DNA from 2 places in the Cytobacillus sp. Bac17 genome. Region 2 is predicted to be linked to the other one. Evidence: riboswitches for the same ligand, from Rfam matches in the RefSeq annotation. Region 2 holds a riboswitch; the other holds the start of a gene.
The links. A riboswitch is a leader RNA that binds a small molecule or an ion and turns the genes downstream of it on or off. The one in region 2 is predicted to bind S-adenosylmethionine.
Positions count from the first base shown of each region.

Region 1 (15,967 bases), on a different contig from region 2:
TCAGAAGAGATAGAATATATTCAGAGTCTTTATCTTCAAGGCGATTCTTTGATTCCAGCAGCTTAACAGTAATTGAAGAACTGGTTGCATATACGATTCCGCCTATCAATAAAGAGACAAACATATTTTGACCTGCTGCATAGGCAATTCCCGCAGTCACTCCCACTCCCAAAAAAACATCCAATAGCCCGGATTTCCAGACCTTCCTTCCGTTATTCCTTAATTCTCGCACAGAGAATTTTGTGCCAAGCAGAAAGAATAGCAGAATTAAGCCAATTTCACCTGCAGCTTCAATTACTTTCGCCTCTTTGTAAAATCCAAAAATACCGATGCCTGCTCCTAAAATAATATAAATAACGATATCGGGAATTCTTAAGATTTTAATCCCAATTATTGCAGTTATATAAAGGGCAATAAAAATGAGCCCAATTGCAAGAGGCATATTCATATTCCGTTATTCATCCTTTTCTGAAACCGTATTTTTACGGACTATTAATACCCTCTTTGTCTAAATTTCACTCCTGTCAATTAGATCCAAAATCGGATAGCACAAATTGTGTCATTCCCTCCAAGGATTGTTTTTTCGGCTGTATTTAATTTCGGAAATGAATACTTAATTATTTATATAAAGAAAATTCGACAGGTACCTGGCACCAATAAAATTTGTCGATAAAAAAACGAGCTATATTACTGGACTTTTTTTATTAAAGCGTTTATTTTACTATAAAAAGGCAATATTCTATGTATAAGTTCAATAAAACCGAATGGGATGGTGTTACGATGGCAGACAAAAAAAATGTTAAAACTCCCAACAAAGATCTAAATATTGGTGCTAATGTTTCATTAAACGGCCTGGTAACAGCTGTTTTTGATAATATGGTCCATGTCCAGATTGGCGCTAAGATTGTAACGGTCCATGTAAAAGACCTTTATTCTGGATTAAATAATCCTTTGTTAAAAAACCAGCAGGCATAAAGTGAAACTTCAATCAGCGGGGGCTTTATACCCCACTGATTATAAGTTGAGGCCCACAGGACAAGGAAGGCTTCGTCTGCATGAGCATCGTACGACCAAATGCGACAGCTTTTGGGCGGAAGTATGTTACAAAGACATTGCCATAGGACAAGGAAAGCTACGGCAGCGATACATCGCACGACCGAAAGCGCAGCTTTTGGGAGGACGTGGCGTTTTTAGTCTTTGTTCTGCGGTCGGGCCTTTATGGGCAGTGGACTCCCACTTATCCTCTTTCGATTCCTCTGAGTCTTGAAGAAGGAGGCTTACTGCCCGTTAGACTGCGATAACATCCACCATCTCTAAACATACTTCAGGAGGGGCAGCTCATAAGCTTGCCCCTCCTGTTTTTTCATTATGTTTTCAGGTTATACCGTCTGTACCTGTTTATTTTCCTTTACAGCCGGAGCATAGTCTCCAAGCACCTGATAAGCCTTCAAATCTGATGTATCTAATAATGACACAGCTTCCAATGATGCCTTAAAGATGAAGACATCTTTTGACACTTTACTGATTATTTCACATCCCTCAGGCAATCCTGCATTAGCATCACCCCAAATAATCCAAACTGGCTCGTCAAGAACAGTCCATTCCGACTTGCCTTCCTCAAAGACTGAAGGAATATCTGTTCTGCCTACATGAATCAAATCTTCAATAATTGCGCTGGCTGTCGGAAACATGCCGGCTCCAGGACCCTGCAGGCTGATATTCCCGACTATATCCGCATCAATTGAAACTGCATTTTGCACTCCTTCTACTCTGTACAAGGGATGTGCCTCCGCTGTCAGGACCGGTTTTACAGTACAGCGGATAGCATCTTTTTCCCTCTCAATCGATGCTACATGTTTAAATTTCAGTCCCAGGGAGTCAGCCATACGGATTTGTTCAATTGTAATGTCAGTAATGCCTTCTCTAACAGATGTTTCCTGCGCCGGTGCTTTCCCGAACACCAGCTCACTCAGAACAACCGCTTTGAAAAAAGCGTCATATCCCTCGATATCGTTTTTGGGATCGGCTTCTGCATATCCTTTTTCCTGAGCTATTTTCAGTGCTTCTTCAAATGATAAGTTCTCTTCGCGCATACTTGTCAAAATGAAATTGGACGTGCCATTTAATATACCTTCGATCCGTTCAATCTTGTTCGCATTCAGCAGCTGCTTGATAGTCTGAATTATTGGGATTCCGCCTCCGACTGTTGCTTCAAATCCTAATGATACATTATGTTCTTTTGCGAGCCTCGCAAGCTCACTTCCATGGAATGCAAACATCTCCTTATTTGCAGTAATGACATGGCATCCTCTCAATATTGCCTGGCGCAAATACGTATAGCCTGGCTCCCTGCCAACAATGGCATCAATTACGACATCAAGCTTGGGAAGCTCAATAATTTCTTGAAAATCATCAGTTAAAAGCACGTCATCATCAGGCACAGAATGCTTACTCACATTTTTGACAAGGATGGCGGAGACCTTCACTTCTTTCCCGAATATCGCCTGAAGCCTTCCCTGATGTTTGCTGATCGTTTCATACACTCCTTTTCCAACTGTTCCAAACCCCAATAGCCCAATCGTTAACGCTGACATTTCTCATTCCCCCTGGTTAATATTTAAAGAGCAGATACCTATAAAAACAAAAAACCCCTTCCGTCTATTACAGACAAGAAGGGGTTTGAATTTACATTCCGTTCATTCCGCCTTCTTATCTTCGGAAAATGTATTCCTCTGAATTTGGCACCGTGCATAAATGCTGGTTGCCGAGGCTTCATAGGGTCAGTCCCTCCGCCTCTCTTGATAAGAAGTTTCTAAGTATTCAATTTATATGAATCATAAACATTTATAAGGACTTCGTCAACCTTTTTTGAAATTTTTTTCTTCAACCGCTTTCATTTTCCTCGAAATCTTCAATAATGATTTCAAGAAAATGCTTAAGAATTCTGGCAGTGAGCCCCCAAATAACCTTATCCTCAAAAAAGTAAAATACTTCTTCTACTTTCCTTGTCTGCCAATTGTAATTTTCACCTCCGGCAATCAAGTCAAAAGGAAAATTTTCTTCGGGCTCTACTTTAAAATTCACGTGATACGTTTCCGGCTTTACTCTTTTTAGAAAGGAAAGAGGCACGGTAAAAACTTCTTCTACTTCGTCAGGGTTTGGCACGATCTGGTCAGGATTATGGATAATGCCTGCATAAGGGTAAATAATTTGTCCGAAGGAAATCATGTAATCCAGCGGGGACACATCTGTGATGCTGTCTTCGCTTACGCCGAGTTCCTCTGAGGTCTCACGGATGGCCGTATGCTCCTCATCCCTGTCTTCCGGATCTATTCTTCCGCCGGGGAAACAGACCTCCCCAGGCTGCCTTCTCATTGTAAGTGAACGCACCTCAAAAAGGACATGTGTTTCCTTATTTATCTCTACAAGCGGAAGCAAAATAGCGAATTTCGAAAATCGCTCACTCCCTAAAATGACTGGGGTCCTGTTACTTAACCTTTTAGCCAGTTTTTCAATCTCCATATACCCCACCTCCAGCAGCAATTCCAATTTATTGGCTACATCTTTATCATACTGTATTTACTGTGTTTTATTAATTCATACGGCTTGTACCATGTAATGATACAGGACAGTCTAACTGTCCGCCCTTCAAAAGAAAAAGAAAGTTTCTCCTCCTGCAAATCAGGGGAAATAGAAAATATAATATGACATGAGGAGTGAAAATATGAAGAAAAATATATTAATAGGCGGGTATGCTACACAGGAAGAGCTACGAGAAGCTATTGAAGGGGCAGAGTCAAACGGGTATCAGAAAGACAACCTGGTGATTGTTTCAAAAGATGGAGCGAATCTTGAAAGCTTTGCAGACAATCATGGAGTGAACTTGCGAATAGTCGGATCCCAGGAGCTCGGCAATCAGCGCTTTCTTGATTCAGTGAAAGCCCTTTTTATGGGAGAAGATCCAGCCACAAGTTCAGGAATGGATCCTGATAAAAAAGATGGTATACGGTTTGATGAACATGACTTGGATAAATACGCAAGCATGGTGTTTGATGGAAAATATGTCTTAATCGCGGATTACTACGGAAACTATCCCACTACCCAGAAAGGCAATCAGAGGGTCAGTGCTGAAAACTCAGAAGGGTACCTCGAAAGCGCTTCAGCACGGGAAGTTGACCATGAAACAGATATCAAAACACTGGCAGATAAATCCGGTAGCTCATGTGCTGCCGATAATCAGGAATTCACTCGTGTTCATGTTTCACCAAAGTCTGAAGTTGTGAAAACCAGTGCTGAATTAAACTGGGATAATCGGCTTACAAAGGAAAGGGACAAATAGCAAAGGGCCCCCCGTGTGGGGTCTTTTTTCCCGAATAAAAAAGAGAGGTTCCCCTCTCTTAAGCATACTTCTTCTTATCTTCCTCCTGTTTGAAGAAACTCTTCATCGCATGGAATACATCTGCTTTTTGCTTAAGGATATAATAGCGGAAATCCTCATTTTTAATATTTTTATAGGCTGACATCAAGGTCGAGTGGCGGTTATACTGGTTGACCTCACCGTACCCGAACATATTGGACACCTTCATAAGATCTTCCACCAGCTTAACACAGCGGGCATTGTCAGAGGTCAGGTTATCACCGTCTGAGAAGTGGAAAGGGTAAATGTTATATTTGCGCGGGTCGTATTTGACATCAATCAGTTCAAGCGCTTTACGGTAGGCAGATGAACAAATGGTTCCCCCGCTTTCTCCTTTTGAGAAGAAGTCCTCTTCTGAGACCACCTTTGCTTCAGTATGATGGGCAATAAATTCTATCTCGACTGTCTCATATTTGGTCCTCAGGAACCGGGTCATCCAGAAGAAAAAGCTTCTGGCCATATACTTTTCCCAAATCCCCATCGATCCGCTCGTATCCATCATTGCAAGCACGACAGCCTTTGAATCAGGCTTTACAATTTCATTCCAGGTCTTGAACTTCAAATCTTCCTTATAAATTGGGTGGAAAGCTGCCTTTCCATTCATTGCATTCCGCTTGAATGCCGACATCATGGTCCGTTTCTTATCAATATTGCCCATTAATCCAGTCTTTCTGATATCATTAAATTCAATGTCCTCTACCAGATTTTCATCCTGCTCTTTTCTTTTTAAATTAGGCAATTCCAATTGTTTAAATAAAGCTTCTTCAATTTCCATCAATGATACTTCTGCTTCAAAATAATCCTCGCCTGCCTGGTCGCCTGCCCCTTGCCCTTTTCCGGGTCCTTTCTGGCTGCCGGATCCGTCACGTGCCACTACATCTCCAATCTGGCTATCTCCATCGCCTTGGCCGACATGTTTGTTTTTATCATAGTTATAACGGATTTTGTATTCATCCAAAGAGCGAATTGGAATCTTCACTACTTCCCGCCCATTCGACATTACAATGTTTTCTTCCGTTATTAAATCAGGCAAATTGTTGCGGATTGCTTCCTGGACTTTATCCTGATGACGCTGCTGGTCATCATAGCCTTTGCGATGGAGGGACCAATCTTCTTGGGAAATCACAAACTGATGGTTATTGACATTCGTCATGTTAACCCCTCCTTTTAAATTAAATTTCACACATTACAGCTTTCCAACATACAATATCGCGAGTGTCAAAAAATGATGAAACATCCCCAATTCAGCAGTCTGCCTTCTTTTCATAGACTCATTTCCTGGCAGCAAATTTATTATTAATGACCAATACAAAGAAATGTTTATTACTCTATCATATGCGAGAAGACAAAATAATTTACAAATAATTTTGACAATAAGACATTCGCATCATCTTTTAGACAAGCCCATTTTTTAATATGGGGATTTGCCTAATTAAACAAAAATGAACCTCCGCTTTTAGCGAAGGTTCTTGTCCTTGTTTTTATGCTGAATGGGATCGGGATATTTATCATAATCCTCTTTTAATTCTTTATTGGTCCGCAAATTTTCCATCTGCTTTCCCAGGTTTTCCATTTCTTCAATATTTTCTGCCATTGAGCTGTTTCTCGGTGTATAATTCTTATCTAATTCTTTCTTTTTCATGAATATCACCTCTGCTGTATTTATACCCCCAATTGGGCGTATCTAAACTTTTAGGCAGAATCTGCTGCATAAAAATGGCCAAGCGAAAATAGGATTATACTAAAAGGGGGGGATTTTTATGAGCGAAATCCTTTGCTGCGGCTGGTGTGGTGAATTATCACTGTATGATCGGACAGTTTATCTTGAGAACAAGCCAATTTGTCCTGAATGCCAGAAAAAAAAGAAAGAAGCTGCACAAAATATAGAGAAAAATAGATGAAGGGGCTTTCGGGCCTCTTTTTTTATATGGGGTATTTTTTCCTGGAGTCTATCATTTTTAATACATTTGGCGGTTTGCTTTCCGATTCTGACTTTTTCTTGATTGCGACGCTTCTTCAATTATTTGCGCTGATGCATTTGATTTTTGCGCCGCCACCCGTGATATTTGCGCCTTCCTCATTCTTTATTGCCTCTAGTATCATAATTACGCCGATATACAGCTGATTTGCGCTGCCCATTTTGATTTTTGCGCTGTAACCCATGTCATTACGCCTTCCCTATTCTTTATCGCGTTCTCTTTTGCCATGATTGCTCCTGAACTCCACTTATTTGCGCCCTTCCTAATTCAGCTCTTTATTCATCCGCAAAAAAAGCCTGGCAGCTATCCTGCCAGGCCATTTTTTAACGATTCAGCAAGCTTCCAACATAGCGGAGCAGTTCGTTTGCTGATGTTGAGTTATAGCCATGTTCGTCAATTAATCTTGCTACAACTTCATTCACCTTCTTCAGCTGCTGCTCATCCGGCGTTTTTGAAGATGTGGTGATCTTCACGACATCTTTCAGGTCAGCGAAAAGCTTCTTCTGGATAGCTTCACGCAGACGGTCATGCGAATTATAGTCAAAGCGCTTGCCTTTTCTTGCGTAAGCTGAGATGCGGATGAGGATTTCCTCCCTGAATGCTTTCTTCGCATTCTCGGAGATGCCGATCTGCTCTTCGATTGAGCGCATCAGCTTTTCATCCGGACTGATTTCCTCACCGGTTAATGGGTCGCGAAGCTTCGCTTTATTGCAGTATGCTTCAACATTATCAAGATAGTTTTCCATAAGCGTTTTTGCAGATTCTTCATAAGAGTAAACAAATGCCTTTTGTACTTCTTTCTTCGCAATATCATCATATTCTTTGCGGGCCAGAGAAATAAAGTTCAGGTATCTTTCCTTCAGTTCTGGAGTAATGGATGGATGCTGATCCAACCCTTCTTTAAGCGACCGTAATACATCCAGCGCATTGATGCTCGTGATATTTTTACGGATGATTGTAGAAGAGATCCTGTTGATGACATAACGCGGGTCAATACCGCTCATGCCTTCATCTGCATGCTCTTTTTTCAATTCCTCCACATCAGCCCTGTTATAGCCTTCAACGCTCTCTCCATCATACAAACGCATTTTCTTAACTAAATCTATATCGCCTTTTTTCGGATCCTTCATGCGGGTTAAAATCGTAAACATCGCTGCAACCCTCAGGGTATGAGGTGCAATGTGCACATTGGAAACATCGCTTTCTCGGATCATTTTATCGTAAATCTTCTCTTCCTCTGAAACCTTTAAATTATATGGGATTGGCATAACGATAATCCTTGAGTGCAGAGCCTCATTCTTTTTATTGGAAATGAATGAACGATACTCTGTTTCATTCGTGTGAGCAACAATTAGCTCATCCGCTGATATCAAGGCGAAGCGCCCTGCTTTAAAGTTGCCTTCCTGAGTCAGGGACAATAAATGCCATAAAAATTTCTCGTCGCACTTCAGCATTTCCTGGAATTCCATCATCCCTCGGTTTGCTTTATTTAGTTCCCCATCGAAACGATAGGCACGAGGATCTGATTCTGAACCATATTCAGCAATGGTTGAAAAGTCAATGCTTCCAGTCAGATCAGCAATATCCTGGGATTTTGGATCTGATGGGCTGAAAGTGCCAATTCCCACCCTGCGGTCTTCTGAGAAAATGATTCTTTCAATTAAAACATCTTCTATACGGCCGCCATACTCCTGTTCGAGACGCATACTATTCAATGGCGAGAGGTTTCCTTCAATTCTTATTCCATATTCATCATGAAAGTCTTTACGGAGGTGATGCGGGATTAAATGAAGCGGATCCTCATGCATTGGACAGCCCTTAATAGCATAGACCGCTCCCCTATCAGCGTGAGAATATTGCTCTAAACCTCTCTTTAGCATTGTCACTAAAGTTGATTTACCGCCGCTGACCGGCCCCATTAATAAAAGAATCCTTTTGCGGACATCGAGGCGTTTGGCAGCAGGATGGAAATACTCTTCTACCAGCCTTTCCAATGCTTCTTCTAATCCAAAGAGCTGATTGCTGAAAAATTGATATCTTTTTTGCCCCTTCACTTCTTCGACACCGGCATCCTTAATCATATTATATACCCGTGAATGTGCTGACTGGGCAACCCATGGCTTCTCTTTAACAATTTCTAAATACTCTCCAAAAGTCCCTTCCCATTTAAGCTTTTCTTCCTCGTGTCTGTACATCTCAATTTTTTTTAGAATATCCATAAGGACCTCCCCCTGTCGCATTATCAGAGACGATTAATATACTCTATGCGCCCCGGCAATCGAACATGCGTAAACTATTGAGAGTTTGGTTTGTACTTTTTATGGGGATTAATTATAAGGAACACTTTACTGCGGGATCTAACTGTAAAAAAAACTCCATACTTTTCATTCACAGTTATTCATTTTTGGGCTATAATAAGCTTATATTTACAAGCTTGCCTATTGATATACCGCTAAAGGAGGATTACATATACATGGGTACAATTATTATTATCGGTGTAATGGTTGCTTTCCTTGCTGCTATTTTCACTGCTGGTTATGATGACAAGCCAGGCGTTAGCAAAAAATAAGCTGCTGATCATTCAGCAGCTTTTCTCTTATTTCGGAACACAGGCTCTTGGTTATACCCCTACCTCAAATCCATCTTTTTCTTCTGTACAAAACCCTTCATATACATTCGTGTCTGCTTTTCAAGCATGCCGGCGATTTGACCAGTCCACGTGTCATTCCGCTTGCCGCCCGTACGCTCATCATAGTACTCGGAAATGATTTTATTATACACTTCCAGCTCTTCGCGGTAGGCAGTTTCATCCTGCTTATATTCATTTTCATGGTATATGTGCTGAAGAGGAAGCCTTGGCTTTTTATCGTTCTTTTTGGAAGGATAGCCAACAGCCAGTCCAAACAAAGGAATTACGCGATCCGGTGTTTTTAAAAGTTCAGCTACACCTTCAAGATTGTTTCTTATTCCGCCAATATAGCATATTCCCAATCCCAGCGATTCAGCAGCAACCGCAGCATTCTGTGCAGCCAATGCTGCATCAATGACAGCCACCATAAATTTCTCTGTGCTTTCAATGGAGGGAATTACATTGATATTTTCCATTTGTCCCATTACTTCATGACGATGCAGATCAGCACAAAATACGAAAAATTGGCCATTTTCTGCTACATAATTCTGGTTGCCTGCAAATTCAGCAAGTTTCGCTTTCTTCACTTTATCGGTAATACCGATTATTGAATAGGCTTGAACAAAACTTGAGGTGGACGCAGCTTGAGCAGAAAGTACAATCGTTTCTATCTGTTCTTTGGACAGAGGCCTATCTTCAAAATTCCGCACGGAGCGATGGTCCATCAGCAAATTGATCACTTCATTCATCACAACTCATCCTTTCCATATATACTTTTTCATTTTACCCAGAAAGGAAAGTATTCTCCAAAGGAAAAGGCCCGAAAAATACCAGGCCAGCTGTTTCCTATTTTAAATGCAAGTAATCCTGCTGCCGCAGTGCTTCATAAACAAGAATGGCTGCAGTGTTGGATAAGTTAAGCGAACGGACTTTATCGTTCATTGGAACCCTTAATGCGCGTTCTTTGTTGATTTCAATGATATTCTTCGGAAGGCCCGTCGTTTCTTTGCCGAAAATAAAATAATAATCCTTCCCGACATTGCTGTAATCGAAAGTGGAATGCGGCTTGGTGCCATACTTCGTTAAGTAGAAGTATTCACCGCCTTCGCTGCTATTAAAGAAATCGTCCAATGATTCATGATAGACGATCTTTACAAATTGCCAATAATCCAAGCCTGCACGCTTCAGCATTTTATCATCTGTCGAGAAGCCAAGCGGCCGGATCAGATGCAATGTCGTATCAGTAGCCGCACAAGTACGGGCTATATTACCAGTGTTGGCCGGAATTTCCGGCTGATATAATACTACATGCAACCCCACTTTTTTCACCTCTAAATTAAATCTGCATGTGTTATTATATCATTTTGAAATCACCTTACAAATTACTGGTCATCAGTTATAGACAAAAATTTATATTTAATATTCGGTGTATAGGCTGTTGAATCTTCATAAGCCCAATAACGCATTCGGCTGTTATAAGTATGGGCATTGACCAGGGGCATTCCTGAGGCATCTTTTCCCGTCACGATCGTTGTATGGTCAAATCGCCCGTCTCCCTGAAAATCATAGCAAATAACATCTCCAATTAAGAGCTGATCCGGACTGGAGACTTCCTCCGCTCTTAACCCCGAATTCGAACTCGGCAGATACCATCGCAATGAATTCGCTACCGTCCAGCTGTAGCTCCAATTTCCGCTTCTCATCCACCATCCTTTTCCGCGGTTAGGATACCCTCTCATCGGGCCGCCGCCTACATGAAGGCACTGTGAAATATAATTGGTGCAATCCACTTCAAATTTTTTATAAGCCGGATTATAGCTGTTCCACCATTTTTCTGCATACTGCACTGCTTTCATGCGGTCATACTCATATACAAGCCTTTCTTCCTCTCCATATTCATGGTCTGGAGACGCTTCATCTTTTTGAATCTCATTAAAAGGGTTTTTCTCCCGATCCTCGACGAACACTCCTTTATAAAAGTCGGCTGTTCGCTCTTCAATTTCTTCTTCCATATAGAACACGCCTTTTTGCTTAATTAAATATCTAAAGTGAACTCTGTATTCAACCTGCTTCACGTCATCCTTCTCCCCGCCGACCTTGATCACTTTTCCGGTTGCCTGGGCTTTAACAATCTCACCGGACCGGGCGGTAAGAGATTCTTTCTTCTTTTCAATCTTAGGGCAGGTATGAATTGAACTTCTTGAATGGGAAACGCACTGCTGCACTCTTTTTATTAACAGCTCCTGAAGCTGGTCCCTCACGCATCTCACTCCTCTCCTATTCAATACATATGAGAGAAAGCAGAGGACTTTGCTTAATTTTTCGTGCAATATAACAGTAAGTCAGCCGGACTGAACAGTTTCTCTGCATTTGAATTTTACTCTTTGCATATTGTTGGACTGAGGAAAAATTAGAATTTTTCATAAAAATGGCCATAGAAAAAGAGGGAGATTCCTCCCTCATCATTTCTCAATAAAACTTAAACCTTTTTCAATCTCAGCAATAGCCTCTCCGTCTTTTTCCTGCTGCAAAGCCTTTTCCAGGGCAGCTAATGATTTCTCACCGCCAATTTTCCCAAGTGCCCAGGCAGCCGTTCCACGGATCACCGGCCGAGGATCTTCTGTCATGACTTTAATCAGATCTTCTACAGATGTTTCGTCTTTGTAGTGAGCCAAGGCGATAATGGCATTTCGCTGGATCGGCTTTTTCCCTCTCCAGGAGCCTGAAACCGGACCATATTTTTCTTTAAATTCACGGTTGCTGATAAATAAAAGCGGCCTTAAAAGCGGCTTTGCCACTTCCGGATCAGGCTCCATCTCTTCGTGCAGATGAAAATCCTTGCCTTTATTTTCAGGGCATACGGTTTGACAGGTATCACACCCATAAAGTCTGTTACCCAGTTTTTCTCTATACGGCTCAGCAAGAAAGCCTTTTGTCTGTGTCAGAAACGCGATGCACTTCTGTGCATCAAGCTGACCTCCCTGAATTAAAGCACCAGTCGGACAGACGTCTACACATTTATTGCAGCTGCCGCATCTGTCTTCCATTGGTTTATCCGGCTCAAATGGCAGATTCGTAATCATTTCTCCTAGATAGACATACGATCCGAATTCCGGTGTAATGATGGAACAGTTTTTTCCGCTCCAGCCAATTCCGGCACGCTGCGCTACGGCCCGATCCACAAGCTCACCTGTATCCACCATGGATTTGCATAACGCCTCAGGTATTCTTGACTGAATGAATCCCTCAAGTTTCTGTAGACGTTCCCTCAAGATATGATGATAGTCTTTACCCCATGAAGCGCGGCAGAAAATGCCTCTTCTCTCACCTCTTTTGCTGACCACTCTGACCTTCATTTTGGAAGGGTAAGCAACAGCTATTGAGATAATGGATTTGGGCTTGTCCAATAGGAGGCCGGGATTCACTCTCTTCTCAATATCAGGCTCTTCAAATCCAGATTGATATTGAAGTTCCTGCTGGCGAATCAGTCTATTTTTCATCTCATCAAAAGTGCTGGCTGCTGTAAAACCGATTTTATCTATGCCAATTGTTTTGCTGTATTCAATCACTTCCTGCTTGAAATGGGCAAAATCCATTGTATAACCTCCTTTCATGAAAAATTGATTTATATGAAAGTCTTTAATTTATTGAATCACCGCTTATTATGATAAACTATTTTAAAGTAATTTTGGAGGTGGAAAGCTTGGAAATTACGTTTGCTCCCGAGTTGTGCAGGTTAATTCCCCAATTTAAAATTGGATTCATTACATATAAAAATATAGAAGTCGGACAATCTCCTCAAATGGTAAAGGGCAGACTCCAATTATTTCAGGAATCAATTTATTTTGACTTAGAGGACAAGAGTGTTACAGAATTTGAAGGGATCAAAGAATGGAGACAGATTTTCAAAACAGCAGGCAAGGATCCAAATCGGTACCGCCACTCTGCAGAAGCACTGTACCGAAGAATTAAGAAACAAAATTATCTGCAGCCGGTCAACAGCTCCATAGATATTAACAACTTCTTTTCCCTCGAATATCAAATACCGATTGGCGTGTATGACGCAGATAAGCTTTCAGGCAATCTGACTATCAGGTTAGGCAAAGAAGGCGAAGAATATAACGGTCTAAACGGAAGACCCAACTCACTTGCCAATTTAATTATTAGTGAAGATGCGGCAGGGCCATTTGGCAGTCCGTTTGTCGACTCTGAAAGGACAGCGGTGACGGAACAGACTAAAAATGCCGTTCAAATCGTTTATTTGCGCCCTTCTCTGGAAATGGAAAAGGCTGAAAAAATGGTTGAGTCCCTAATGAACATGTACTCTCAAGTGCATGGTGGAGAAGGAACCTTTAAGGTAATTGGATGTTAAACAAGTTTATTAAAAAATCGAGTGGAATCCGCGGATGCCACCCGATTTTTTTGCTCAATAGCCAAAGAAAATGAAAAAACGCAATACCTCGTTCTTTTTGAACGAAACACTGCGTTGGCTATGTATGGAGCGGGTGAAGGGAATCGAACCCTCATCATCAGCTTGGAAGGCTGAGGTTTTACCACTAAACTACACCCGCATTTATATGAAGTTACTGACTACTGTTTTTTTCCCGTACTTGCATGCCTCTTCCTCTAAAAGCTTTTTCATGGAAGCCTGTACGTCGAGGCAACTCGGAGATGATTCATGGATGTGTTGGCTCGTGGCTGAGGTTTTACCACTAAACTACACCCGCATTTGTGTACTTATATTTAATCAGTAATGAAATTATGCCTAAATCCCATGTCGATTTTTATCAACAGCAAAATAAACATTGTGTCGAATCAACTATTTAATAATACTAAATTCAGCCAGAATGGTCAACCCCAATTGAGAAATTTGTCGAAAATACAGGAAAGGATTTAAAATCCTTCCCTGCTAAGAATGCTACACCCACCACATTTCTGAAGGCTGCTCTTCAATTAAGATCGATTTAAGGTTCCTGACTGCCCTTGTAAATCCTTCTTCTATAGACATAAGCGGATCTTCATGCTCAATGCTGACAACATAATCATACCCAAATGTTCGCAAAGCGCTCATCATATCCGACCATTCCTGCAGGCCGTGTCCGCACCCGACTGACCTGAATGTCCACGCTCTGGTCTGGACATTTCCATACGGCTGCATATCTGTTAAACCGTACATATTAACATTTTCCTTGTCAATATAGGTATCTTTTGCATGAAAATGATGAATGGCATTTTCTTTTCCCAAAATCTTTATTGCTGCCACAGGGTCGATTCCCTGCCACCATAAATGGCTTGGGTCCAGATTGGCACCAATGGCATCACAGGTTTCTTCCCTTAATTTTAGAAGTGTATAAGGAGTATGCACAAGGAATCCGCCATGAAGTTCAAGACCAATTTTCACATTATGGTCTTTTGCAAATTGCCCGGCTTTCTTCCAGTAAGGAATGAGTTTCTCCTCCCACTGCCATTTCAGCACTTCTCCATACTCATTCGGCCATGTTGCAACCGGCCAATTCGGATGCTCTGCCCCTTCCCCATCACCTGCAGTGCCTGAAAAACAGTTAACAACCGGAACATTCATTAAGCTGGCTAACCTAATCGTGTCATATAACACGCGGTCCGATTCCTCTGCAAATGCTCTATCAGGGGAAATCGGATTGCCATGGCAGCTGAATGCGCTGATTTCAAGACCTCTTGATAAAATCTTTTTCAGATAATCAGCCCGAAGTTCTTTACTTTCTAATAGCTCGTTCAGGCTGCAGTGAGCGTTTCCGGGATAAGCCCCCGTTCCGATTTCAACAGCCTTAAGACCTGCAGCTGCCACATGATCAAGCATTTCTTCAAAATTCTTCTCAGCAAATAAAACGGTAAATACGCCAAGCTTCATAAAATCCCCTCCTCGCTTCTAAAGTATTTCTCTTCTGCCCATTTCACTGCTTTTATAAATCGCATCAATAATTCTGGTTGTCTGCAGTGCTTCTTCTGCTTTAACTATGAATTCTTCCCTCCCCAAACAGCTGTCAATAAAGTTCCGTGCCTGCGCCAAAGCATAATCATTCTCCCCCGGCAGCCATTCTGAGCGTGTATTAAGGAGCATTCCATGTTTGGATTGGTTCAAACTGAATGGGAATAAATCAATTCCTCCACCCTGCCCTGAAAGGCTGAGGCTTTCATCATCCCGTTCGATATTGGCCGACCATGAGGTTTCAAAAAGCAGGGATGCCCCATTGGCAAATTTTATATAAGCTGTCACATGGTCATCGACATTAAAGGATTGATGGTCAAAACTTCCCCATAGATTCACCTGCTCAGGCATTCTGCTCAATGTATTATAAGCTGTACCGGAAACCCCGGTTTCCTCCGGGTTTCCCAGAAGCCAAAGCGAGAGGTCAAGCAAGTGGCATCCATAATCAATCAAACTTCCTCCGCCCTGAAGTTCCTTATTGGTGAAAACACCCCATCCCGGCACCTTTCTTCTTCTCATCGCCCGTGCTCTGGCAGCAAATGGAAGACCAATTTCATCTTCTGAAATGAGTTTTTTGGCAGCCTGAGCCTCTTTCATAAACCGGTAGTGGTAGGCAATGGCCAAAACCTTTCCCGACCTGTCTCTGGCTTCTATCATTTTCCTGCATTCTTCTGCTGTCATGGCCATCGGCTTCTCACACAACACATGCAGCCCGGCATCCAGTGCAGCAGCCGTAATCTCAGCATGAAACTTATTCGGTGTACAAATAACTACGGCATCTGTTTCACTGAATACTTCTTTATAATCCGTAAAAACGCTGCTAATTCCAAACTTCCTTGCAGCCAATTTTGCAGTATCCTCATTCACATCGCAAATAGCTGTTATGGAAGCACTATCCGATAATTTTAGTAAAACGGGAATATGCCTGGACTGGGCTATTCCGCCAGCACCAATAATCCCGATCCGAAGTTTCTTCA
Region 1 covers NZ_JALJRC010000024.1:8,723-24,689, reverse strand. Annotated here, with positions in the region: gene NR125_RS21980 (cation:proton antiporter) at 1-448, opposite strand, end outside; gene NR125_RS21975 (hypothetical protein) at 781-975, shown strand; gene NR125_RS21970 (homoserine dehydrogenase) at 1,380-2,594, opposite strand; SAM riboswitch class I at 2,707-2,808, opposite strand; gene NR125_RS21965 (NUDIX hydrolase) at 2,884-3,522, opposite strand; gene NR125_RS21960 (general stress protein) at 3,725-4,339, shown strand; gene yhbH (sporulation protein YhbH) at 4,398-5,570, opposite strand; gene NR125_RS21950 (hypothetical protein) at 5,874-6,059, opposite strand; gene NR125_RS21945 (hypothetical protein) at 6,178-6,318, shown strand; gene NR125_RS21940 (PrkA family serine protein kinase) at 6,720-8,615, opposite strand; gene nfsA (oxygen-insensitive NADPH nitroreductase) at 9,025-9,774, opposite strand; gene trmL (tRNA (uridine(34)/cytosine(34)/5-carboxymethylaminomethyluridine(34)-2'-O)-methyltransferase TrmL) at 9,872-10,345, opposite strand; gene NR125_RS21925 (amidase domain-containing protein) at 10,408-11,286, opposite strand; gene queG (tRNA epoxyqueuosine(34) reductase QueG) at 11,488-12,621, opposite strand; gene NR125_RS21915 (B3/B4 domain-containing protein) at 12,729-13,397, shown strand; tRNA gene NR125_RS21910 (tRNA-Gly) at 13,523-13,596, opposite strand; gene NR125_RS21905 (sugar phosphate isomerase/epimerase family protein) at 13,944-14,912, opposite strand; gene NR125_RS21900 (Gfo/Idh/MocA family protein) at 14,931-15,967, opposite strand, start outside.
Region 1: it holds a riboswitch for S-adenosylmethionine, as region 2 does, so the genes downstream of both, NR125_RS21970 (homoserine dehydrogenase) here and NR125_RS03815 (2,3-diketo-5-methylthiopentyl-1-phosphate enolase) in region 2, are expected to answer to the same signal.

Region 2 (15,967 bases):
AGGACAGAATAAAGTGTGATATCTCTCAGTCTCAGAAATAAGGGCAGCTGCCTTCCCAAATCTTCGGGAATTTCATTTTCCAGCCGATAGCCATCCAAAAAGGAGTCAAGGAATTGCTTGCCGAATATTTCCATTTCCGCTTGATCCGCCTCTTTAAACTTATATAAAAGTGAGTAATACAGCGGTATGGCTATATCTGATGCAAACCAATGATAGCAGCAGTCATCGAAATCAAATACTTGTATATCTTTCCCATCATAAAAGAAGTTTCCGGAATGGAGATCAGTATGAATAAGGCCATAATTGTTTATATGTTTTGGCAAATTTTGAAGCAGATTCAACAAATCTTCTGTATGCTTAATGACCAATTGATCCTCTTCAGGTATATATTTCTCAACTTTAAGCAATTCTTCGTCATCCCATTGCATCCGCGGTACAATTCCAGCTGATGGCATATATGATTTAGTGGCTGCATGCATTTTCCCTACCGCACTTCCCCACGCATGAAATAACTCCTTATTGAATTCCGGTGCCCGAACACTTATTGGTTTTCCCTCTGCTTTTGAAAACAGGCAGGCGTAAAAGGCAGAATCGTCCCCAGCTGTTAACCGCTCAACCAAATTCCCATTCTGTGATGGAAAAACTTCTGGAACCTTTAAACTCTTCGATATCAGATAACTCATCCAGTCTGCTTCTGATAAAAGCTCCTCAAGCATGCGGTGAGATGAGTGGGTAATCCTCAAAATATATGCTTTTTCATCTTTATAAACCTCATAAACATAGTTTTCAAAGTCACCCAGCTTTTTATAATTTCCTATATTTAAAGAATAGATTCTAAGGAAATTAGTGAGAATATCGTCCGTCATTAAAGCATCAACTGCTTTTTCCATTGGCTTCCCTGCCCTCTTATTTAATCTGAATAATGTAAATTATATAATATTTAATAGATTTCCAAAATAACTATTTTGAAAGGCTAATGAATAAGGTAAACTATATTTAGTTTTACGAAATGTTCAGTGAAAAAGGAGACTATACTATGAGTACTACCGCTGCTTCAGTCAGTCCAAGATATGAGCCACATCAAAAAACGGCCTATCGGATCTTATTCATTATTGGCCTTTGCCACCTATTAAATGACTCTATTCAATCTGTCATTCCAGCCATGTTTCCCATTTTAGAAAAATCTATGGGGCTTTCATACTCACAGCTGGGTATGATTGCCTTTTCACTTAATATCGTGTCTTCAATCATGCAGCCGGTTGTTGGAATGGCCACTGATAAAAAGCCGTTCCCTTTCGCCTTGCCAATCGGTCTGACTTCAACTTTATTTGGCATATTAGGATTGGCTTTTGCCCCGGATTATAAATGGATTATTATATCAGTATTGTTCATTGGTCTCGGTTCAGCTGTATTCCACCCGGAAGGATCTAGGGTTGCTTATATGGCAGCTGGCCAGCGCAGAGGTCTGGCCCAATCAATCTATCAGGTAGGGGGAAACACTGGACAGGCACTTGCTCCTATCATTACGGCCCTTATTCTTGTTCCGCTAGGTCAAATGGGTGCTGCCTGGTTTACTGCAGTTGCTGCTATTGCAGTCGGGCTGCTGATTTATATAGCGTTTTGGTATACTGGACGCCTTCAGGAGGAATTGATTGCCGGCAGAGCAAAAAAACAAGCTGGTGGCCATAATAATAAAAGGATATCAAAAAAAATATGGAGTGCACTGATCCTGGTTCTCTTTTTGATATTTGCCCGTTCATGGTATATTTCGGGTATGACAAATTTCTATGCCTTTTATGCGATAGAAAAATACTCTTTCTCCATTAGTCAGGCGCAGCTCTTCTTATTTGCATTTTTAGTATCAGGTGCATTGGGCACATTTTTTGGCGGGCCGCTCGCAGATCGGTTTGGAAAGAAAAGAATTATTTTTCTGTCCATGATCCTGACTGTTCCGCTATCCGCCATGATCCCTTTCGTTCCATCTCCTATTGCATTTATAATGCTGGTGGCAAGCGGATTCATATTGATGTCAAGCTTTTCGGTGACGGTAGTATACGCTCAGGAATTAGTTCCCGGCAAAATCGGCACTATGGCGGGACTTACAGTGGGTCTGGCTTTTGGTATGGGGGCAATAGGCTCAATCGCTCTGGGCTATATAGCGGACACTGTTGGTCTGGTAAATATGATTATTATTACCGGTTTTCTTCCCGTACTGGGGTTGCTGACATTATTACTCCCACCGGATGAAACTGTTTCAGAATGGAATAAATAGGTAAGGAGGAGGGGGTGTCCCTCCTTTTTATAAAGGATATAGATTATTTTTATTAAAATTTTCTAAAAATTTTAATAATTGTGTGCAATCTTCTTCTTTTTTGCCATATAATAAAGGTAAGATATTAGCTCTCTTTGGCGCAGCTAAATACCCTGTAAAATGTTAGGAGGGATAACTATGCATCTGCCAAACTACTTTGATTTTTATCAAAAATGCCTTATTCCTGCAAATGGAGCTGATACATTCCTTCCGGCCGGGCAAACCCATTGGCTAATTGCTCTGGAAGGACAGCTTAAGGAACAGGAAAAAGAATATTACCTCTGGAAAGTAACCTTATATCCATCCAATTCAGAAGGAAGTTTTATATGGAATAAGGCGCTTTATTCTTCATCTCTGTACGAATGCATCCATAAAGCTTTTGAACATGCTAAAGAACTTGAAGCCAATGTAAAGGACTCCCAGTTCAATTTTTTAAAGAGACAAGAGAAAATCAGCTAACCTCAAAATCCATTCCCCTATGCGTTACTCTTTTTTTACCCTCGAATGTGAAATAACATACATATAGGTAATTTCTACTTTTAATCAAAATCCCAAAAAGTGAATTCTTAATTCAGATCAAAAAAAGAGCCTAGACTTCTCTAAGCTCTCCAGATTATAGGGGGTCAACTATAATAGTCCGACCACATTTAGTTTAACAAATCCTGCCTAAAAAATTAAGATACTAAAGTACTATTACTTAAAAGCTTTAACGCGGTAATTTATAATAAAAAAACAGAATGATATGTATGCTGCAGGATTAATAGTTTTGATATATGTTGTTAACAGTTTGTTAATATTTCTTATCTATAATATAAATGTACCGAAAGATAAAACCTTTTTCATTACCCCCCTTTTCAAACCGGCCAAATGCGGCCGGTTTTTGTATGAAATAGGGTTAACTTTATGCAAGCCTAAATACTATACCATGGCCGCCTTTTGGGTATTCCCATTTAATATTCTGATATGGGCATCCAATCCTGCAGCTGCCGCACTCATGGCATCCTTCATAACCCACCTGCATTCTCAATCCTTCCCACTTATACACCTCAGCCGGGCAGAAAATAGTGCATATTTTATCGGGGCATTTTGTCATACAGATATCATGATCCAATACGGTAAGATGTGATTTGGTGTCTGCCTTAAAACGAACTAAATATTGCTTTTCTTCGATCGTTTTCGTTGACATTATTTCACCGCCTTCCATGCCCTGTACATGTCTTGAAGCACACGAATGGTCCCGCGTTCACTGGTAAAGCTCTTCATAATTTCTTTTTGCTTTTCTTTCTTAGGAGTTCCATCAACTGTAAAAAATTTGCTCGCTGCCCTGTTAAGCATCGGAACATATTCTTTAAAATACTGAGGGTAGTGTTCAAACGTGTGAGTTGCATCTTTATATTTTTCCAGGTCTTTAATAATAAAGCTTTGGTAAAGTGTTTCCCTGTACTGATTCAAGCTTGTTTCGCTAAAGTCACCCCGTTTTTTGGCATCAATGATGGTTTCTGCAGCCATTGTTCCGGAAGCCATTGCCATATTGGAGCCTTCGCGGTGTATGGCATTAACCAGCTGTGCAGCATCACCTGCAAGAAGGACACCATCCCCGGCCACTTTAGGCACTGAATGGTAGCCCCCTTCAGGAATCAAGTGAGCCAGATACTCGGCAGATTCTCCTCCTTCTATTAAGGGTCTTACCATAGGGTGTGTTTTTAAATAATCCAGCAGGTCATAAGGCTTAAGCTTCGCCTTAATCATACTTGACAGCGTGGTTCCCACACCAATATTAATACTATCTTTATTGGTGTAAATAAAGGCAGTTCCCAGATTGCCTTTCGTGGAGTCCCCGAATATTTCAATCGTACAGCCCTGGTTGTCTTCCAGGTTAAAGCGGTCATTAATTTTGTCTTTAGAAAGATTAATGACTTCCATTACCGTCAGTGCCACTTCATCAGGGCGAAATTCTTTATGGTAGCCCAGCTGTTTTGCCAGCAGTGAATTTACACCATCTGCCAAAACCACTACATCTGCATATACCTCCCCATCCGGCCGGTCAGTTCTTACACCAACCACTTTTCCATTTTCAGTCAGGCACTCAAGTACGACTGTTTCATTTATTAATAGAACGCCCTGTTCAACCCCTTTTTTTGCAAACCATTGGTCAAATGGCGCCCGGAGTACTGTAAAATTATTATATGGTTCCTTCCCCCACTCAAGACCTTTATAGCCAAAACTCACTGTCGATTCTTTATCCATCATCCAAAACCGCTGCTCTACGACAGGCCGCTCCAGCGGTGCTTCTTTCCAAAACTCTGGAATGATTTCCTCCATTTGCTTACGGTATAAAACTCCACCCATTACATTTTTGCTGCCGGGATATTCTCCTCTTTCAATTTGAAGGACTTTTAGACCGTTTTTGGCGCATGTGTAAGCACAGGAAGTTCCTGCAGGCCCTGCCCCCACCACGATGACATCAAACTTTTCAGACCTAACTCATTTCACCCCCTCTTTCCCTTGCTTCCTTTAACTCTTTAATCAGCTTCGGCACAATTTCAAGTGCATCACCCACGATTCCGTAGGTTGCTACATCAAATATAGGTGCGTCTGGATCCTTGTTAATCGCAATAATGAACTCTGAATTCTTCATGCCTACGACATGCTGGATTGCCCCTGAAATCCCAATAGCAAAATAGACCTTTGGGGTAATGGTTTCTCCGGTCTGCCCTACCTGCTGTTCATGCGGCAGCCATCCTGCCTCCACTACATCCCTTGTGCCCCCTACAGTTGCTCCAATTGCATCAGCCAGGTCATGGATCAGCTGGAAATTCTGAAAATCCCCCATTCCTTTTCCGCCCGCAACAACAACATGCGCATCTGCTAAATTCACTTTTTTTGTGACATCTTTCACAATTTTAATTACCTTTGTGCGCATATCATCTTCACTTAGGGTAATCGCTTCTTCTATAACCTCGCCCTGTCTATCTGGATCTGGCTCCAGGGCTTTCATAACCTTAGGACGGACAGTAGCCATCTGCGGCCGGTGCTTTTTACAAAGGATGGTTGCCATTATATTTCCCCCAAACGCCGGGCGGCTAGCTTCAAGCAGCCTTTTATCCACTTCGACATCCAGCATGGTTGTATCAGCAGTCAATCCAGTGCTAAGATCTGTAGCAACAGCACTGGCCAAATCTTTACCATTGGAAGTGGCCCCATAGAGAAATATCTCAGGTTTATACTTTTCTGCAAGATTGATTACTGCCTTCATATAAGACTCCGTCCGATAATCTTTCATCACTTCATGGTCAATAACATATACCTGATCAGCTCCATAAGCGATCACTTCCTGGCATAAAGACTTTATTTCATATCCAAGCAGAACACCGGAAAGAGGCACATCCAGCTTATCTGCCAGCTTTCTGCCTGCACCGAGCAATTCAAGGGAAACCCCTTCTATTTTCCCATCATTTTGTTCTATGAATACCCACACTCCCCGGTACTCATCCATCATGTAAATCCCCCCTAATTATTCCCATTATCGGCTTACAAACAGCTCTTTCTTATCATTAAGCAGCTCCATCAGCTGCTTAACCTGTTCTTCCGCATTCCCTTCAAGCCTCTTTCCGCCTTCCGGCTTGGGAGGAGTAAACATTTTTCCCACTATCGTAGGAGACCCTTTCAACCCGAGCTGTGTACGATCTACTTCCTCAAGATCATTTACAGACCAGATAACCGGCTCATACCTGGCAGCTTTTATCATGTTTGGCATAGGGGAGTATTCTATGCTATTAATCTCTTTTTCAACGGTCAGCAGGCAAGGGACTTGAGCTTGTATTAATTCATATCCGTTTGTAATTTTCCTTTTGATCAGTATCGTTTTTTCACCTTCATTAAGTTCGGATACCTCTATAACATTTGTAACAGGCGGAATATCCAGCCTTCTTGCTATTCCTGGTCCCACCTGGCCGGTATCTCCATCAATGGCATGTTTTCCGCATATGATTAAATCCACAGGCATATCTTTTGAAATACGCTCCAATGCTTTAGACAGAGCATAGCTTGTTGCCAGTGTATCTGCGCCGGCAAATGCACGGTCTGAGATTAAAAAGCCGCGGTCTGCTCCTATTTCGATGCTTTTCTTAATAACAGCAACAGCCTGTGGAGGTCCCATGGATAAAACCGAAATGGTGCCTTTTCCTATGGTCTTTGTTATTTTCACTGCTTCCTGTACTGCATGGGCATCATAAGGATTTAAAATGGCAGGTGCACTGCGCCGGTCAAGAGTGTTGGTTTTGGGATTGATTTTAATAATTTTTGTATCAGGCACTTGCTTGACACACACTACTATGTGCATTTTTTACTTTCCCCCCTCTAAACTTAAAGCTTCTATAAGTATAGTTCGCTTTAAGAGATAGATAAAAAAGCTTTGTATTACGATATGATTCTCGATACATGCATAGTACTGCTATGAAGAATTAATAAGAATTGTGCAGTTCATTACTAAGAAAAGCGAGAACTGGCGCCAACTAAAAAAAAGAATCCTCAACGGATCCTTTTTTTTCTTCCCTATTATATGTTCAATCTATGTGCTTGGAATTTTAAAATTATACAACAGCTTTCTTCCATAAGAGAATCATTTCCCGGAAGGAAATCCTCATTCTTTTCTTTTGTTCCTTCTCTCTTTTAACGACGCATTGATATTCAAAAATTAATTGATCAAGTTCCTGGCTGCAGCGAACCGTTTCCTGGCTCGCCATTCCATTTTTCTTGGCCGTTTCTATCATTGTTTCCCTTTTTTGCTGAATTTCAGTCAGCAGCTGTATTCTTTTATAGCGCAACTTTCTTCCTCCTACTCCTATCCCTTTATCCGATATAAATGTGTCTACTTGAAGCATTATTACAAGAATTTCTATAAATGTAAATAGATTCGCAATATTAGACAATCTTTTTCCGAATTTATTTTTATCGACATCAATTTCAATTCACCCTCATGGGGTTTCGACACATTCTGCTAAATTTATTATGTGGCATCAACGGGATTTGATAAAAAAATCGCAAGACCATAATATGTTAAAAAAATATCCAATTGTTATAGCAGGAAAATAAAAACCCAATGCCGGGGGCAATGGGTGGGTCATTAAATTATTGATGAACTTCCTTTTTTTCATAAATTGGCACCCATCCTTCTGCGGTAACAAAAATCCGGATGGCTACTACTTTTCGATCCTCCTGAAGAGTAAAATAATGACGGATGTTTTCGGGTACGGATATTAAATCGCCAGGATTCAGGAATACTTCAAAGAACTCTCCATCTTTTCCTTGTATAATAAAGACTCCATGACCGCTGACAATAAATCTCACCTCATCATCTGTATGATGATGCTCCTGCTGGAAATTCTGAAGAAGCTGTTCTAAATTCGGCGTATTCTCTGAAAGGGAAATTACATCCTGTGCCTTATATCCTCTTCGATCAGAAATATCCTTAATTTCTTCAGCAAATGCAGCCAGAATTTCTTGTTTCTCATCATCGGAAAGTAAATATTTTTCCTGCAGATTTTCAGGCAATTTATCTATTGCCCATTGCTCATAGATAACCTCCTGCTTTTCCAGAAAAGCAGCAACCTCTTCCTGATTCCTAATTTCTTTTTTTGAATTTTTCAGTACGATATATGCCAATCTAATCATTCCTCTCTATTATAATTTTTTTCTCGCATGATTTAATAACAGCAGTTCATATATTAAACTACTTTAATTAGCTGATCGGGCTTATATGCCAGGAGCCTTAACTGATAACGGAACAGAAACTCTGAAGCCTCAAGGATCTTTTTAGCCTCAAAGGAGGTTCTGCCCCATACTGTAATTCCATGATTTCTTATCAAGACGGCACCTGAATCTTCATATACATGGGAAGAAAAACACTTTGCCAGCGTTGGAATATGCGCATGATTCGGAATAATCGGAATCTCGAGAACAGCATCTTCCTCCCACTTATCAAATGCTTTAATCAGCTCTTGCCCTTTAAATGTAACCGCCGCCTGATCACCATAAATTTCTGAAATGACATTATTGTCAATAGTATGTACATGAAGACTGCATTCAGCTTTCGTTCTTCGATATATCTCAGAATGCAGAAGTGTTTCAGCAGAAGGCTTTAAATGTGTTTCCCCTGCCGGGTGTCCATATTCATCAACAAGGAGAAAGTCTTCATCAGTGCGTTTCCTTTTATCCTTTCCGCTTGCTGTTACGAGGAATTGAAGGGGATGTGAGCTGACCTTAATGGCCAGATTTCCGCTTGTTCCCATAAACCAGTCCCTTTCTGCAAGCTCTTCCTTAATATCTGCAAGCTCATTCCATTTTTCCCCAACTCTGCTCATACCCTCACCTCATTTAATCTTTTTAAAAGCTCAATGCAATCATAGAATGTTTCAAAGGCAGAATGATTTAGGTTCATCTCTTTGCTTTTCTCCAGGAGCAGATCTCTGGCAATGACAAAGTCTGCCTGTTTGGCAGCCTCCAGATCGGTTACTGAATCTCCGATCACCACTTTAAAGGTGTTCTCATCCACCAGTTTCCTCATAATAGAAGGCTTGCAGCAGCCGCAATTCTTATTGCATTTTTCATCGCAGCTATGGGGCCATAAGATATTAATTGTATCTCCGCTAAAATCAGAACTATTGCAGAACACCTCTTCAAAGGGTCCATACTTATCCAGTACAGGAGCCACAAAAAAATCTATTCCTCCGCTGACTATATAAAGCGGTATTTTTTCTTTTTCCAGATAATCGATAAATGGCTGAAATCCCTCTCTTACTCTTGCATTTTCTAAGATGAAATCGGTGATAGCATCTTTCAGACTGCTTGGCAGAAGGGAAAACATCTTTCCTACTCCTTCTTGAATGGTAATTTCCTGTCCCAGAACTTGATTTTTTATCCCCTCCCATTGAGAAGGAGCAAAGTGCTTCATGATATGAATGATGTTATCGTTTTCGGTAATAGTTCCATCAAAATCACAAAATACCGCCACTTTAGCCATTCTTTACAGCCACCTCTTTGTACCCCCACAGATCAATCGCTTTTTTTAATTCAGGGAAGTTTGATGGAGCATCTGTTAAAGAAGCCCCATTTAAAATTAAATCTATTGCCTGGCGGAATGCCAAACCGCCTCCTCTTGCCCCATCCGGATGCCCATGTACGCCACCTCCGGCATTAATTACACTGTCTATTCCGAAGTCTTCGAAAAGCAAAGGTACAAGACCCGGATGGATGCCGGCTGATGGAACCGGAAAGGTTCTTTTGCAGAAATCATTCCTAGTCAGGGTATCCCCAATTGATAAGGCCAGAGTTTTTTCAAGGGCAACCGATCCATAAGGTGAAGGGAATAGAGACAAGTCTGCGCCTGCATACCTGAGGAGTTTGCCTAAAAGCAAAGGATAGGAAATCCCATAAACACTTGAAGCAGAAAGAGCTCCACTAACTGCAGGATGTGCCATGATAGGCAGCCCTATCTCATCATCTTCTCTTAATGACTGCAAAACATCGAGCCCATACGAGAATACGTTGAAGAGAAGAAGATCTGCACCAAGTCTGGATGCTTTCCTTGCCTTATCTTTTAAATCAAAAGACCTGCCTGTTAAATTCACAGCATATAGGGTACGGTGGCCTGTTTCCTCATAAACCTGCCTTAGCACTTCTTTGCCTTCGGTTATCCGGGCTTCAAAAGGTGTAAGGCGGTTTTCAAATAGAATTTCATCATCTTTTACAAGGTCGATGCCGCCAAGGGCCTGTTCCCTCAGCTGCGAAGTTAAAAAATCCATGTCTTTGCCCAGCACCCCTTTGAAGATGCTCATCAGAAGGGGTCTATCATATACATTCAGTTTTTCCCTCAGTCCGTCAATCCCGAATCGTGGCCCAGGAAAAAAGCTTTTAAGTTCATTGGAAAACTGTAAATCTAACAATTTAATCTTTCCATCCAATGATAGTTTTCCAAAGACTGTTGTTAATATTGCCGGTAAATCAGGACTGAAATTAACAGTTGGATAGGCAATCTTAATGACTGCGGCTGTTTCCTTTTTTTCTTCATCTTTAGTATAGTCTTCAACAGAAACGACCCTGCCTTTATGCTTTTCCAGCTGCTGTTTTTCTAGTTCCGGCAAATGGGTCCATGACCCGACCGTTAAGCCTAAAGCGATCTCCTCGGCCTTTTTCTCCGGGTTATGTTTTTCATCATGAACCAGATACGTTGCAATAATTTCACTCATGTATATTCTTCCTTTCAAAAATCAAAGAATGAAAACAATAAAAAACCTCTTCAAATAAGAAGAGGTTAGGATAGCAATCTAACATCTTCTTATCTTTCAGCTATAAGCTGCAAGATTTAGCACCGTGCTCATGTATAAGTCGGTTGCCGGGCTTCATAGGGCTAGTCCCTCCGCCTGCTCTTGATAAGAAAACGAAACGAGTATTCAGTTAATTTAGAATTAAAATTTAATTAGAATTATGACAGTGCTTAATATTTTTGTCAATTGAATTATGAGAAAAATTTAAAATAAATTTAATTTTTTTATTCTGCCCACTGCTTCTTTAAGTCTCTCCTCAGATGTCAGTAAACCCGCTCTCACATACCCTTCTCCAAAATCACCAAATCCGATGCCTGGTGCAACCGCAATATGCGCTTTATCCAAGAGATAGTCAGCAAACTCTTCCGATGTAAATTGTTCAGGGACCTTGAGCCATGCAAAAAAAGAGCCTTTAGGAGCTTGAACATTCCAGCCGATTTCCCTGAGGCCAGAGATGAATGTATTACGTCTGGATTCGTATATGGAATTCAATTCTTTAACACAATCCTGTGGTCCTGACAGAGCAGCTGCTGCAGCTTCCTGAACAGCACCAAACAAGCTGACGTATAGATGATCCTGCATAAGGTTCAGTGCTGCGACGACACTTGCATTTCCAGCTGCAAATCCAACTCTCCAGCCTGCCATATTAAATGTTTTTGAAAGTGTATAAATTTCAATTCCGACCTCTTTTGCCCCTTCTGCCTGAAGAAAGCTTTCAGGCTTTATGCCGTCAAAACCAATTCCTCCATATGCAAAATCATGGACGATGCAAATACCATGGCTCCTGCTCAAATCAACTGTTTCTTGAAAAAAGTCCTTGTTTGCCACTGCTCCAGTGGGATTATTTGGATAATTAAGGAACATCAGTTTAGCTGCATTAAGCTGGTCTGCTGACAATTCACTGTATACTGGCAGGAAGTTATTTTCTTCTCTTAGAGACATTGTCACCATTTTTGCTTTGGCAAGTGCAACACCTGACCAATAATCAGGATATCCCGGGTCCGGAACCAATACGCTGTCCCCAGGGTTTAAAAGGCATTGAGGGATTTCAACCAATCCTGCTTTACCACCAAAAAGGATGGCTATTTCGGTTTCAGGATCCAATTCAACATTAAATTCCCTTTTATAAAAGTCAGCAGCTGCCTTTTTTAAATACGGGAAGCCCTGGAAAGGGGAATATTTATGGTTTTGCGGATTATCGGCTGCACTTTGAAGACTCTTGACAATATGCTCTGGTGTAGGCATGTCAGGATTGCCCTGTCCAAGATTGATGACATCATGCCCTTGTTGGAGTTTTCTCCCCACTTTGGCTGTCAAAGATGCAAAAAACTGTTTAGGCAGACTTTTCAAAAGATCTGATTGCGGATAATTTACCAAATTGTTCACCTGCTTAAAAAAAAGATTGAAAATATAGTCACAAATGATATAACGTAAATGGTAAGATGTAAAGTAAAATTTTGAAAATTTCCATCTATCGGACTAATTTTACCATAAGGATATGATGATTGCGGGGGAGTTTTATGAAATTAAAGATTGCCTGTTTGCAAATGGATATTGCATTTGGAAAACCCGAGGATAATTTTAAAGCAGCCGAAATCATGATTAAAAAGGCGCTTAGGGATAAACCGGATGTTATTGTGCTGCCGGAACTTTGGACGACTGGTTATGACTTGACCAGATTGGGTGAAATTGCAGACCAGGATGCAGAATCATCGCTAGTCTTTTTGAAAGAGGCCGCACAGAGCAATCGGGTTCATATGATTGGCGGATCTGTTGCAAAGAAAACACCCGATGGCATTTACAACACTCTGCTGATTGTAGATAACCAAGGTGACCTTATACATGAATACAGCAAGCTGCACTTGTTCAAGCTGATGAATGAACATCTCTATCTGAACGGAGGGACAGCCAAGGGAGTTTTTTCACTGGAAAATAGGAAGTTTGCAGGGATGATTTGTTATGATATCCGTTTTCCTGAGTGGGTGCGGACCCATACAGCGGAAGGTGCTGAAGCTTTATTTGTAGTAGCTGAATGGCCATTGGCCCGGCTGGCACATTGGCGGGCACTTTTGATTGCGCGTGCCATTGAAAACCAGTGCTATGTAATTGCATGCAACCGCTCCGGTTCTGATCCTGACAATGTCTTTGCTGGCCATTCGATGATTATAGATCCTTGGGGAGTAGTGCTTGCAGAAGGTTCTGAAACGGAAGAAATCCTATATGCTGAGATAGACCTGGATAAAGTGAAAGAAGTCCGCAGCATGATTCCGATTTTTACCGACCGCAAACCGGATTATTACTATTGAAGGCATGCAGGGCCCTAACTGGGGCCCTGCCTTGCTTTACCCTTCTATTTTCGCCCACATTTCCGGAGGGTTTAATTCATAAATGCCATTTTCCCTGTACATATAATGATTTATAATAAATTCTCTGCGTATCGTAGCATAGTCTTCATGATACTGTTGAATATATTCGTTAAGCTCTTTTTCTTCATATTTTTTCCCCATTTTCAATCCTTTGATTAGATACTCAAAAACCATGAGTCTCTTCTTCCTCTGTGCAGGAATATTCTTCAGCTTTCCATCTTTGGTAAAGAAATTTTCAATAACCTTCTGGCTTTCTATATTTTGTTCTTCCATTTTCTTAACCTCCTCTTTATCTGCCAATTTTGCAAGAACACCTGATTGATGTTTCAGTACGGATTCATTTAAATAAAAATAAACAGTATTTTTATCTCTTCTCTGATAAACAAGGTTTATTTCCCTCAGTTTATTTAAATGATGAGTAATGGTTGGCGGAGTTAAACCAAGCTTCCCCGCTATCGCCTGTCCATGCAAAGGACCTTTGGCAAGGAGAAAAACAATCCTGATTCTGGTTGGGTCTCCCATTGTCTTATAAAAAGCTACTAAACGATTTAATTGCATATTTTCAGCGCCCTCATTTCGATCGATATCTAATTAGATGATAATCGAATCCTACTCATTCAGTCAACCATATATATAATAACCCCCATAAAAAAATCACCTAAGAGGTGATTGTTAAGTTTGAGCTATTTTATATAATTAGACCCTTCGAGTGCTAGCAGTACTTCTTTAATTTCAGTCCTGTTTCCTGCATAACCCGTTAACGATTTATTTTTTCCAATCACGCGATGGCATGGGATAATGATCGGAAGGCGATTGGCCTTGTTTGCCTGACCAATGGCACGCACTGCTTTTTCTTTCCCTATTTTAAAAGCAATGTCCTGATAACTTCTTGTCTCTCCAAATGGGATTAGGCACAGCTCTTTCCAGACTGCCTTTTGAAATTCAGTGCCATGAGGTTCAATGGGGATGTCAAACTCTTTCCTATGCCCTTCAAAGTATTCCTCAAGCTGATTTGTACACCTTTTAATTAAAGAGTCGGAGGGATCCAATTTCAATGATAAAACGTCTTCCCCTTCGAGAAAATCTTCTTCCCCCATGTATAAAGCCGAAAGGATTCCATTCTCAATGACAATGTAAATGTCCCCTGCCGGTGTGTATGTTTTAGAATAAACTCTGCCTTTCATTTCATTCCCGCCTTTAAAGAATAGGGCAAATGGATGTGGAATACAGTTCCTTCCCCCAATTTGCTTTCCACTTCAATTGTTCCCTTGTGTTCTTCAATAATTTTATATGTAACCATTAAGCCAAGTCCAGTGCCTCTTTCCTTTGTAGTATAAAAAGGTTCACCAAGCTTTTTTATTTTATGTGCAGGAATTCCTGTCCCTTCGTCCCTAATGGATATGTGAACTTTATGGTCAAACCCTTTCTGGATGGATACAGTAATATATCCACCTTTAGGCATGACTTCAATGGCATTTTTTATAATATTGATAAAGACCTTTTTCATTTGATTGGATTCACAGAAAACATTGGGCAAATTCTTTTCATAATAAGTCCTGAATTGAACATTATGGAGCACAGCCTGAGCACTAAGGAGATCGACTGTTTCCTTCATGATTTGAGATATGTCTTTTTCCACAAATTTGACAGCTTGAGGCTTAGCAAGTATGAGAAATTCATTAATAATTGAATCAATCCTGCTAAGCTCAGTGGTAATCACATTGAAATACATAGTATGATCTTCCTTCACACTGTCCTCCAGCAGCTGTATAAAGCCTTTAAGTGCTGTCATGGGGTTTCTTATCTCGTGGGCAATCCCTGCTGCCAATTCTCCAATCACATGCAAAGTGTCTGATTTCCGAAGCTGTTCTTCCATTTCCAGCTTCTCAGTAATGTCTTTAAATGTTGTCATACTGATATTAGAAAAAATATTCAGCTTGTTGGAAAACTCAAAAAATTTCTTTCTGCCTGATTTCAGAGTAATGGAAAGGTTACCGTCTGATTGCCCCGCAGAGTGTATGTTTTTTATCTGCTCTTTTAATTCATCATCGGTTATATTGCAGTCATTTAAAATACTATGCAGCGAAACACCAATAAGCTCCTTTTTTGTCATCTGAAGCATTCTCTGACCTGATTGATTAATATCGACTATTTCAAACTGATTGTTCCAGAGCAGAATCCCTTCAAGGGCACCTTCAAATATCATGCGAAATTTTTGTTCGCTTTCCCTCAAGCTTTTTTCCATAGCGTGACGCTCACTGACATTTCTGAAGATTGTCATATGGTAGCCTTCAACGGAGTTCAATTTCACTGTAAACTCCAAAGATTTGAACTGGCCATTTGGCATAAGAAAAACTAGCTCATCCCGTATGCTTCCCTTAACGAACATCTCTTTAACAATGCTTTTGTATCTTTCCGATTTTTCATATACAAAATCTTTGATCTTTTTATTGAGAAGCTCATCATGAGTACATTCAAAAATTCGGCAAGCAGCTTCATTCGCATCAATGATCTCACCATTTCCACGCCAAAAAATGATCCCATCCAGGGCTTCAATAAATAGGTCAGCATACAGCTCTTCATTCTTTTTCACTTTTCGTTCGAGGAGCCGCTTACTCGTTACATCTCTTAATATACACATATAAAGACCGTCCTCATTAAGGATGCTGGTAGTAAAATCAAACTCTATTATCGTTCTGCCGTTATATATTGGCAGAATGCCCCTGACACTTTCCTTCTTCTTTAATAATTCCCTTTGCTTTTCAAGCTTGAAATGTCTATTTTTCGGCACGATATCAGACAGTCTCCTGCCGATCAGGTGTTGTTTATCCGTCTTTATACTTTCAGCAAATGATGGATTGACATCAACAATTCTCTCCTGGCTATCAAAAATTAAAATTCCATCATTTGAGCGTGAGAATATATTATATTTAAGTGAATGATTATTGGCCAAAATATTATTTTCC
Region 2 covers NZ_JALJRC010000001.1:755,115-771,081, forward strand. Annotated here, with positions in the region: gene NR125_RS03760 (phosphotransferase enzyme family protein) at 1-890, opposite strand, end outside; gene NR125_RS03765 (MFS transporter) at 1,037-2,272, shown strand; gene NR125_RS03770 (hypothetical protein) at 2,450-2,770, shown strand; gene NR125_RS03775 (ferredoxin family protein) at 3,213-3,497, opposite strand; gene NR125_RS03780 (FAD-dependent oxidoreductase) at 3,497-4,771, opposite strand; gene NR125_RS03785 (electron transfer flavoprotein subunit alpha/FixB family protein) at 4,791-5,810, opposite strand; gene NR125_RS03790 (electron transfer flavoprotein subunit beta/FixA family protein) at 5,835-6,653, opposite strand; gene NR125_RS03795 (aspartyl-phosphate phosphatase Spo0E family protein) at 6,904-7,137, opposite strand; gene NR125_RS03800 (1,2-dihydroxy-3-keto-5-methylthiopentene dioxygenase) at 7,442-7,984, opposite strand; gene NR125_RS03805 (methylthioribulose 1-phosphate dehydratase) at 8,038-8,673, opposite strand; gene NR125_RS03810 (2-hydroxy-3-keto-5-methylthiopentenyl-1-phosphate phosphatase) at 8,670-9,332, opposite strand; gene NR125_RS03815 (2,3-diketo-5-methylthiopentyl-1-phosphate enolase) at 9,325-10,557, opposite strand; SAM riboswitch class I at 10,644-10,747, opposite strand; gene NR125_RS03820 (pyridoxal phosphate-dependent aminotransferase) at 10,840-12,012, opposite strand; gene NR125_RS03825 (carbon-nitrogen family hydrolase) at 12,156-12,941, shown strand; gene NR125_RS03830 (DUF2087 domain-containing protein) at 12,978-13,559, opposite strand; gene NR125_RS03835 (methylated-DNA--[protein]-cysteine S-methyltransferase) at 13,685-14,185, opposite strand; gene NR125_RS03840 (PAS domain S-box protein) at 14,182-15,967, opposite strand, start outside.